Regions from separate parts of the Kribbella sp. NPDC054772 genome, predicted to be linked through region 2. Evidence: riboswitches for the same ligand, from Rfam matches in the RefSeq annotation. Region 2 holds a riboswitch; the other holds the start of a gene.
The links. A riboswitch is a leader RNA that binds a small molecule or an ion and turns the genes downstream of it on or off. The one in region 2 is predicted to bind FMN.
Positions count from the first base shown of each region.

Region 1: another riboswitch for FMN. It lies ahead of ribD (bifunctional diaminohydroxyphosphoribosylaminopyrimidine deaminase/5-amino-6-(5-phosphoribosylamino)uracil reductase RibD); the one in region 2 lies ahead of ribB (3,4-dihydroxy-2-butanone-4-phosphate synthase).

Region 1 is NZ_JBSHBJ010000016.1:100,590-105,720, reverse strand. It holds gene ACWGID_RS24320 (bifunctional 3,4-dihydroxy-2-butanone-4-phosphate synthase/GTP cyclohydrolase II) at 1-1,064, opposite strand, end outside; gene pnuC (nicotinamide riboside transporter PnuC) at 1,065-1,739, opposite strand; gene ACWGID_RS24310 (riboflavin synthase) at 1,736-2,362, opposite strand; gene ribD (bifunctional diaminohydroxyphosphoribosylaminopyrimidine deaminase/5-amino-6-(5-phosphoribosylamino)uracil reductase RibD) at 2,363-3,391, opposite strand; FMN riboswitch at 3,531-3,662, opposite strand; gene ACWGID_RS24300 (protein kinase domain-containing protein) at 3,766-4,830, opposite strand; gene ACWGID_RS24295 (vWA domain-containing protein) at 4,841-5,131, opposite strand, start outside.
Region 2 is NZ_JBSHBJ010000009.1:149,823-154,953, reverse strand. It holds gene ACWGID_RS17540 (sugar-binding transcriptional regulator) at 1-209, opposite strand, end outside; gene ACWGID_RS17535 (apiosidase-like domain-containing protein) at 243-1,694, opposite strand; FMN riboswitch at 1,742-1,875, shown strand; gene ribB (3,4-dihydroxy-2-butanone-4-phosphate synthase) at 1,960-2,574, shown strand; gene ACWGID_RS17525 (transketolase family protein) at 2,558-3,526, opposite strand; gene ACWGID_RS17520 (transketolase) at 3,523-4,401, opposite strand; gene ACWGID_RS17515 (sugar phosphate isomerase/epimerase family protein) at 4,398-5,131, opposite strand, start outside.

The DNA.
Region 1 (5,131 bases), on a different contig from region 2:
GTCAGCAGCCGGGCCTCCTTCACGCCCAGGTCGGCCAGGATCTGCGCCCCGGTCCCGTAGTCGCGAGCGTCCGCCGGCAGCCCGAGATCGAGGTTCGCGTCGACCGTGTCCCGCCCCGCGTCCTGCAACTCGTACGCCTGCAGCTTGTGCAGCAGTCCGATCCCGCGCCCCTCGTGACCGCGCAGGTACACCACCACGCCACCCTCGGCCGCGACCTGCCGCATCGCCTCGTCCAGCTGCGGTCCGCAGTCGCATCGCAGCGATCCGAACACGTCCCCGGTCAGACACTCGGAGTGCAGCCGCACGAGCGTCGGCCCGTTCCCGATCTCACCACGCACCAGCGCGAGCTGCTCCGACCCGTCCACCGTGTTGCGGTAGCCATGCGCCACAAAGTCGCCGTACCGCGTCGGTAGGGTCGTTGTCGCGACGCGCTGGATCTGCGACTCGGTTCGCCGCCGGTACCTGATCAGGTCGTCGATCGACACCAGAACGAGCCCGTGCTCGTCGGCGAAGGCTCGCAGCTCGAGGCCGCGCTTCATCGTCCCGTCGTCGTTCACCATCTCGGAGATCACCGCAGCCGGCGTCAGCCCGGCGATGCGCGCCAGGTCGATCGACGCCTCGGTGTGCCCGGGCCGGACGAGTACGCCGCCCTCGCGAGCACGCAGCGGGAACACGTGCCCCGGCTGCACCAGGTCGTACGGTTCCGAGGCCGAGTCGGCGAGCACCCGGATCGTCCGCGCCCGATCGGCCGCCGAGATACCGGTGCTGATTCCGTCCCGCGCGTCCACGGAGATCGTGTACGCCGTCCGCATCCGCTCCCGGTTGTGCGGTGTCATCAACGGGATGCCGAGCCGGTCCAGCTCCGCACCCTCCATCGGCACACACACCACACCCGAGCTGTACCGGATCAGGAACGCCAGCAGCTCCGGCGTCGCCTTGGAGGCCGCGAAGATCAGGTCGCCCTCGTTCTCGCGGTCCTCGTCGTCGACCACGATCACCGGTCGCCCGGCGCGGATCTCGTCGATCGCGTGCTCGATCGTGTCGAGCTTCAGTACGTCACCCATCTAACCCACCACCACCGGTTCGGGAGTCTGGATCCGCGCACGGTTCTGGATCTTCCACCACGACGCGAACCCGAGGACACAGAACAGCCCGTAGACGACGTACATCGTCGCCGACGGGTAGAACTTGGCTTGCACCAGCAGCGGTACGCCGACAATGTCGACGGCGACCCAGATCAGCCAGAACTCGACGAAGCCACGCGCCATCCCGTACGTGGCCAGGATCGACCCGGTCAGGATCCACGCGTCCCACTGCGGACCCCAGGAGCCGAGTTCACGCAGGACGAAGTAGGCGATCGCGTAGAGCACGACCGCGATACCGCCGAGCTCGAGCCGCTCGCGGGCGGTCGCCCACCGCGGCTGGACGGCCGCGGCCGCGCCACCGTGGCGGGTCTGGTACCACCGGTACCAGCCGTAGAGGCTGACGATCGCGAAGAACACCTGCCGCCCGGCCTGCCCCCACAGATCCTTGTCCTGCGGGGTGTCGAAGATCCCGCCGACGAAGACCGTGAACAGCAAGACGTTGCCGACGATGCCGACCGGCCACGCGGACACCAGCCGGCGCATGCCGAACAGCGCGCTGGCCAGACCGAACACGTTGCCGACGATCTCCCGGACCAGCACCGGCGAGCCCGCGATCGTCACCTGCGAGGTGAGCAGCCAGTCGATCGGGTTCACCGGTCGCCTCCGTTGTCCTTCACGTTGCCTCCGGCAAGAAGTCTCTCCACGTACTTCGCGATCACGTCGACCTCGAGGTTGACCGTGTCACCCACCGCGTTCCGCCCGAGCACGGTCAGCTCCAGCGTGGTCGGGATCAGGCTGACCCCGAACGTCCCGGACGCGTCGTCGACGTCGGTCACGGTCAACGACACCCCGTCGATCGCGATCGAGCCCTTCTCGGCGATGTACTTGAGGATCTCCGGCGACGTCGCGATCCGGACGTCCTCCCAGTGCTCCCCCGGCGTCCGGCTCGCGATCGTGCCGACGCCGTCGACGTGGCCTTGGACGATGTGCCCGCCGAGCCGGGCGTGCGCGGTGACGGCCCGCTCGAGGTTGACCGGCGAACCCTTCACCAGGCCGCCGAGGCTGGTCCGTTGCAGGGACTCGCGCATCACGTCGGCGGTGAACAGACCGTCGCCGTACTCGACGACTGTCAGGCAACAGCCGTTGACCGCGATCGAGTCGCCGTGGCCGGCGTCCGAGGTCACCTTCGGCCCGCGGATGGTGAGCCGTGCGGCGTCGCCGTCCAACAGGTCCAGGGACTCGACGGTGCCGAGTTCTTCGATGATGCCGGTGAACATCTACTTTCCTCCCAGAGGAACCAAGGTCAGCCGGACGTCGTCACCCAGCCGGGTGACGTCCGCTAGCTTGAACCGCCGCAGGTGGTCGATCGATTCCGCGCCGAGGTCGCCGACCGCGGCGAACCCGGAGCCGAGCACCGCCGGAGCGACGTACGCGACGATCTGGTCGACCAGGCCGGCGCGCACGAACGCGGCGGCCAGCGTCGGGCCGCCCTCGAGCCACAGGTGCCGGATGTGCCGGTCGTCCAGCTGCCGCAGCACCTCGGCGGGATCGTGGGTCGGCAGCAGCAACGTCTGCGCGCGGTCGTTGCGGACCCGCGCCGTCTCCGGGATGTCCCGGTCGCCGACGACGACCCGCAACGGCTGCCGGGCCGCGGGTACGTCGTCCTCGTCGCGGACCGTCAGCTCGGGGTCGTCGTCGAGCACGGTCTGGGTGCCGACGGCGATCGCGTCGCACTCCGCCCGGTGCCGGTGCACGTCGGCGCGCGCGATCGGGCCGGTGATCCACTTGCTCGTCCCGTCCGGCGCCGCCGAGCGCCCGTCGAGCGTGGTCGCGAACTTCCAGGTGACGAACGGCCGACCGACCCGGACGCTGTGCAGCCACACGTGGTTGATCGCCTCGGCCTCGTCCCGCAGAACGCCCTCGACGACCTCGATGTTCTTGTTCCGCAGCTTGTCGGCACCACCGGCCGCGGTCCGGTTCGGATCGGGTACGGCGTACACGACGCGTGCGATCCCGGCCTCGATCAAGGCGTCCGCACACGGACCGGTCCGGCCGGTGTGATTACACGGCTCCAGCGTCACGTACGCCGTCCCGCCGCGGGCGCGCGACCCGGCCATCCGGAGCGCCTCGACCTCGGCATGCGGGCCACCGGCAACGGCATGGAAGCCCTCGCCGACCGGGTGCCCGTCGCTGCCGGTGATCACACAACCGACCACCGGGTTCGGATGGGTGCTGCCGGTCCCTTTCGCGGCCAACTCGACAGCACGCCGCATCCAGGCGACATCAATCGGCGACGCGTTGCTCACTGCTCACTGGTCCCTCGTCGTCACGGACGCACTACCGGGGTCTCGTGACAACCGGCGACCACGCTCCGCCACCCGAGTCTCGCCGTACGCCGTGTGACGCGCGCACCGCCCGACCGGACGTCAGAGCACACCCGCCGACCGCGTGCGCCTCCCATCCGGACTTTCACCGTCGGTCCTGGAATTCCACCAGGTCAACCGGTCGCCGAACTGCGACGACCGGGTCGCGGACTGTCACCGCCGGCTCGGAATTACACCGACCCCGGAGCACGCGAGTGGGTTCACTCGTGCTTCAAGTATGCCCTCCTCCGCAACCCACACCACGACCCAGGTCACATCGTGGTCGGACCGGAGGACCTCCGCGGGTCTCCTCCGGCTCAGCGGAGCAGGAACCAACCGGCAGCGCCGAGCAGGCCTGCCGCACCGGTGAAACACGTGACCGCGACAACGACCAGCGTCCGCCGCCCCCGGTTGGCCCGCTGCGCCGGCGGAGCCACCGCCTCCGCCGCGGTTCCGGTGGGCGGTCGCTGCGCCGACGGAGCCACCGCCTCCGTCGCGGTGCCGGTGGGCGGTCGCTGTGCCGGCGGAGTGACCGCCTCGGTCGCGGTGGCGGCGGGCGGCAGCGGGGGCAGCTGATCGAAGACCTCGGGTGCGTCCGGGTCGTCGGCCCACGGCGTCGTACCGGCGGCCGGGAGCGCGCCGCTGGCGGCGAGCAGACGCCCGGCCGCGCTCGCGGACTCCGGCCTGCCGGACGGATCGCTCGACGTGGTCCGGCGGACGAATTCGCCGAGCGGACCGTCGACCGCCGGCCGGGCGCCGTCCGTGCCCGGCCGTTCACCGGTCAGCAGCTCGACGGCGACGGCGCCGACGGCGTACAGGTCCTGACGTGGGTCCGGGTCCGCGCCGGCCAGCTGCTCGGGCGCCAGGTATCCCGGCGTACCGAGGACGGTGCTGTGCCTGGTCATCCGTGGCTCGTCCAGCACCGCCGCGACGCCGAAGTCCGACAACCGGAGGTGCGGCCATCCCCGGCCCGTCACGTCGAGCAGCAAGTTGGCGGGCTTCACATCGCGGTGGACGACGCCGGCGGCATGCACCGCGGACAGCCCGTGCAACAGCTGATCGAGCAGTACGGCGACGTACGACGACGGCAGCGGCCCGTGGTCTCCGAGCAGTGTCGCGACGGACCCACCGTGCACCAGGTCCATCGCGAACACCACCTTGTCGTCGTCCGCGGCCCACCCGTGCGGAGCGACCACGTGCGGGTGCTCGATCCGCAACGACTGCTCCCGCACGAACCGCAGCAGCGTCGCCGCATCATGCTGCCCGAGCACCTTGGCCGCCACGTACCCCGTGCGCCGCCGGTCCCACGCCCGCCAGACCGATCCCATACCGCCGGTCGCGATCAGATCGATCAGCTGATACCGCCCCGCGAAAGCCTCCACCCACCAGAAACTACCGTCCCGGCGGACCCTGAGGCGGACCCTGGTGCGGACCTTGCGGAGGCCCCTGGGACGGGTACTGCTGCCACGGCTGCGCGACGGCCGGCTTCTTGCGCAGGCGCAGTACGGCGAAGGCACCGACCAGCACGAGGAGGAGCGCACCGCCACCGAGTCCGGCGATCAGGCCGAGCGGAGCACCGTCATCGGTGTCGGCGCCCTCCTTGACCGGACCGCCTGCCTCGGTCTTGTCACCCGAACCGGGCTCGGCAGGCGTCTCGCTCGTACCCGGCGTCTCACTCGCCGA
Region 2 (5,131 bases):
TGCACGCCGCTCGGCATGGTCACCACGGTGTGCACGATGCCGACCTCGACGGCCTGCTTGAGCATCCGGGACACCCGCGCCTGGGACAGGTTCAGCTCGGCGGCGATCTGCGGCTGCCGGATGCCCTTCTCGTGGTACATCCGGGCCACCTTCGCGAGCAGCCGCAGCTCGTCCAGCCCGGGCTGGCGCACCGCGCGGTTGCTGTTCACCGGCTCCCCCTTCACGAGAACGATCAGACTGGACTATAGGCAGATGTAGACCCGCGGCGCGCCACCCGCGTCAGGCAGCGGACTTCCCGGCGTGTCCCGTACGCCGCTCGCGACCACCGAACCGTCCCGTGGGTCGACGATCGTGTAGCCCAGCGGGACGCTGTCGTCGAACACCATCACGGGCCCGCCGGTGTCGCGGTACACGATCAGCATCCCGTTCGCTCCGCGCAGCGCCCGGCCGGAGATCACCCGGGTCCAGTCCGGGACCATGTCCGTCGTCGGCAGGCCGGCGAGGATCTTCCCGAGCAGTCCGACGTACGCCGATCCCTCGAAGCCGACCGCCTCGCGCCAGCCCGCGCCCGGGGCGAGGAAGAACTCCGAGTGGCCCGGCTCCTCGGGGTGCAGGCGCCACTGCCACAGGCTGCCCGCCCCGTAGACGACGCCCATCGTGCCGCCCGCGCACAGGTTGCTCCACGCCTCGTGCCCCTGCCACCAGCCCTCCGCGACCCCGGTCCGGCCGGTGTGCTCGTACGTCGGTTCGCCGTTCGCGACTGCCTTCACGGGCTGGTTGCGCCACATGTCCGCGACCCGCTCGGGCACGTGCTCGCCGGTGTGTCCGGTCTGGCACCACTGGAAGTCCAGCCAGTCGGCGTCCTGATGCGCCGCCGGCCGGATGTGCGGCCGGTAGTGGATGCCTGTCGGTTGCTCGTAGCAGTCCACGGCCTGGACCTCTGCGCCGCCCGCTGCGGTCTGCGGCTCGGTGCCCGCGCCATCCGCTCCGACCAGGTAGATCGCCGGCTGAGCGCCGTACCGCGCGACGAGATAGCGGCAGTAGGCGGCGTACTCCTCGGGTGGGACTACCGTGCCGGCGACGTCGAGGCCCTTCCAGCCGAAGCCGTGGAAGACCGGCTGGAGGACCGGGACGATGCCGTGGTCGACGAGGATCCGGAGCAGTACGTCGAGGTACTGGAAGTACTCGGTGTTCGGCTGCAGCAGGTGCCCGTCGGCGAGGTCCTCGAAGCCCACGCCGAAGCCTTCGTCCTGCGTCCGGTCGCGGGGGCCGACGGCGCGCATGTCCGGCTGGACCGACATCAGCAGGACGGCGTTGAACCCCTTCGCCTGTCTGTCGGCGGCGTACTCACGCACTTGGTCGGGGGTGGCACGCCAGGGCAGCGCCCAGGCGGTGTCGGCCACCAGCACCGCGGGCGTGCCGTCCGCGTGCACGAGGCTGCGGCCGCCGGGCGACATCTTCCAGAACCCGTGCGCGTAGAACGGGTTGCTTTCGTCCTCGGCGACCGAAACCTCGAACTCACCGCCCGACCACGTCCACAGACCAGGAAGCGGCGGGGCGAAGCGGACCTTCCGGCCCGCGTCGCCGTCGAGGAAGGTCGGCCGCCGCAGGACGACGCCGGTCTCGTGCGCGAACTCGGCCCACTCGGTGGTGGCGGGCAGCTCGATCTCCCGCCAGACGGATGAGATGGACATGACACTCCCGGGACGCTGGTTGCCGTTAAGCTGAGGACGAGAAGAACACACGTGCTCTGGGGTCGGTGAAATTCCGAGCCGGCGGTGACAGTCCGCGACCCGTGACTTCGCAAGAAGAAGCGGTTGACCTGGTGGAACTCCGGGACCGACGGTGAAAGTCCGGATGGGAAGACGCACGTGGCAGCCGCACGTTCCCTGACGGGGGACGTGAGGCTTGTCGTTGCCCCGGAGTGCTGGTGATTTCACAGCCGAGAGGACAACGATCGTGAACACCATCACCAGCCTGGACACCATCGAACACGCCGTCGCCGAGCTCGCCGCCGGACGCCCGGTCGTGGTCGTCGACGACGAGGACCGGGAGAACGAAGGCGACCTGACCTTCGCCGCGAGCCTCGCCACACCGGAACTGATGGCGCTGCTCGTCCGCCACACCAGCGGCTACGTCTGCGCGCCCGCCGCACCGGAGGTCCTGGACCAGCTGCGGCTGCCGCTGATGGTCCCCGACAACCAGGACAGCCTGCGGACGGCGTACACCGTGTCGGTGGACGCGGCGACCGGCGTCGGGACCGGGATCTCCGCAGCGGACCGGGCGCGGACCGTCCGGGTGCTGGCCGATCCTTCGGCCCGCCCCACGGACCTGATCCGGCCCGGTCACATCCTGCCGCTGCGCGCCGTCGACGGCGGAGTCCGGCAGCGGCCCGGTCACACCGAGGCCACTGTCGAACTCGTCCGGCTGGCCGGATTGCCGCCGGTCGGCGTGATCGGCGAGCTCATGAACGACGACGGCACGCTGATGACCGGAAGCGACCTGCGCGCGTTCGCCGACGCTCATGGCTTCGCGATGATCTCGATCGCGGATCTCGTCAGCTACCTGACGTGACCAGCTTGCGGGCCGCGTCGGCGATGCCCTCGGGGGACAGGCCGTAGCGGTCCAGCAGGTAGCCGGCCGACCCCGTGGGCGCGAACTCGCCGAACCCGAGGATCGACACCCGCGCCGGATGCTGCTGTACGACGGTCTCGGCGACCGCCCCGCCGAGACCACCGCCCCGCACGGCCTCCTCCGCGGTCACGATGCCGGCCGTCTCCCGCGCGGCCGCGACCACGGCGTCGGTGTCGAGCGGCTGCACCGTCGGCATCGACAGCACGCGCGCCGAGATCCCTTCCTCGGCGAGCCGTTCGGCGGCGGCGAGCGCGCGCCACAGCACGGTCCCGTTGCTGATCACGGTCACGTCGTTGCCCTCGCGGACCGTGACCGCCTTGCCCAGCTGGAACTCGTAGTCCTCCGGATACACCTTCGGCACGCTCATCCGGCTGACCCGGATGAACACCGGCCCCTCCGTCGCGGCCGCCCAGCGCAGCGCCGCCGCGGTCTCGATCGGGTCGGCCGGCACGATGATCCGGATCCCCGCGATCGCCCGCAGCCAGGCGACGTCCTCGATCGAGTGGTGCGTCGGCCCGAGTTCGCCGTACGCGACACCGGGGCTCATGCCGCAGAGCTTCACGTTGGTGTTCGAGTACGCGACGTCGGCCTTGATCTGCTCGAGCGCGCGCCCGGTGAGGAAGCAGGACGCCGCAGACACGAACGGGATCCGGCCGCCGTTCGCCAGCCCGGACGCGACGCCGACCATGTCCTGCTCGGCGATCCCGACGTTGATCAGCCGGTCCGGGAACGCCTTGCGGAAGCTGTTCAGCTTGCTCGACCCGACCGAGTCGTTGACGACACCAACGATCCGGTGATCGGCCTCGGCGAGCTGCGCGAGCGTCTCGACGTACGCGTCCCGGCAGTCGTACCGCGGCTGGTCCGCGATCGAGCGGGTCTCCACCACTGTCATGCCAACTCCTTCAGGGCCTGCTGGTACTCGGACGCGTCCGGCACCCGGTGGTGCCACGCGACGTTGTTGCTCATGAACGAGATCGGGTGGCCCTTGTGCGTGTGCGCGATCACGAACGTCGGCTTCCCGGGCCGGAACGGTACGGCGGACAGCACGTCGAGCAGCTCGCCGTGGTCGTGACCGTTCACCTCGACCACCGCGAACCCGAACGCCGCCGCCTTCTCCGGCAGCGGGTCGAGATCGTTGGTCTCCTTGGTGGTCGCACCCTGCTGCAGCCGGTTCCGGTCGACGATTACGGTCAGCCGGTCCAGCTGGTACTGCGAGGCAGCCATCATCGCCTCCCAGTTCGACCCCTCCTGCAGCTCGCCGTCCCCGACCAGCACGTACGTGCGGCGCAGCGAGACGTCGAGCTTGGCCGACAGGGCGTGCCCGACCGCGACCGGCAGCCCGTGACCGAGCGGGCCGGTGTTGGCCTCGACGCCGGCCACCTTGTTCCGGTTCGGGTGCCCGTTCAGCGCGGACAGCGGTTTGAGGAACGTGGCGAGCTCCTCGACCGGCAGGAACCCGAACGCGGCCAGCGTCGTGTACAGCGCTCCGGCGACGTGCCCCTTGCTGAGGATGAACCGGTCCCGCTCGGGGTCGTTCACCGTCTCCGGCGTGATGTCGAGCACCGCGCCGTACAAGGTTGCCAGGATGTCGATCGCGGAGAAGTCGCCACCGATGTGCCCGGCGCCGGCGTGGTGCACCAGCTTGAGGTCCTGGATCCGGATCTGCTTGGCGGCCTCGGCGATGTGCGCGATCTGCTCGGATCGTCCCGCATGCACGGGCAGCCGGCCGAGCACCGGCATCGTCGCATGATCAATGGTCAGCGTCATGCGATCTCTGCCATCGAGCTCAGCAGGACTTTCTGGACCAGCTTCTGGGCGGCCAGCGCGTCGTGCGACGCCTGTGCCGCGGCCAGGGCCTCTTCGTCCAGTACGTCGAGCGCGTGGTGGACCGCCTTCAGGAAGGTGATCGCCTGCTTCGCGGCCTGCACGCTGTCCTCGCGGAACGGGAACTGGTCGAGCTGCCAGACGCCCTCCCAGTTGTTCTTCCGCAGCGTGTGGAAGAACTCGAACGTCTCCACCAGGTGCACCGAGCCGACCACCATGTCGTCGTCCCAGCCGCGCAGGTTGTCGTTGACGTCGATCGCGAACAAACGCCCGTAGTCGATCGCCAGCTGCGCCGCGTCGGCCGGCGTCTCCTGGCCGTACAGCGAGTGCCCGAAGTCGAGCAGGATGCCCAGGTTCGGCAGCCCGATCTTCTCGATCCCGAGCAGCGTCCGGGCGACGTTCGGGAAGATGATCTTCACCCGCGGCTCGCGCGGCTTGTACTCGATCACGAAGTTGATGTCCGGGTGCGCGGACACCAGCTCCTTCAACCCGTCCAGCGCCAGGTTCCAGATGTCGTGGTAGTTCACCTGGAACGGGTAGTCCCAGCCGTCCTGCCCCGGCCACAGCTTCACGTACGAACAGCCCAGGTCCTTGGCGAGCTCGGTTGCCTGGTGCAACAGTTCGAGGGCCTGCTTGCGTTTCGCCGGGTTCGGGTTGGTGAGCGACCCCTTGA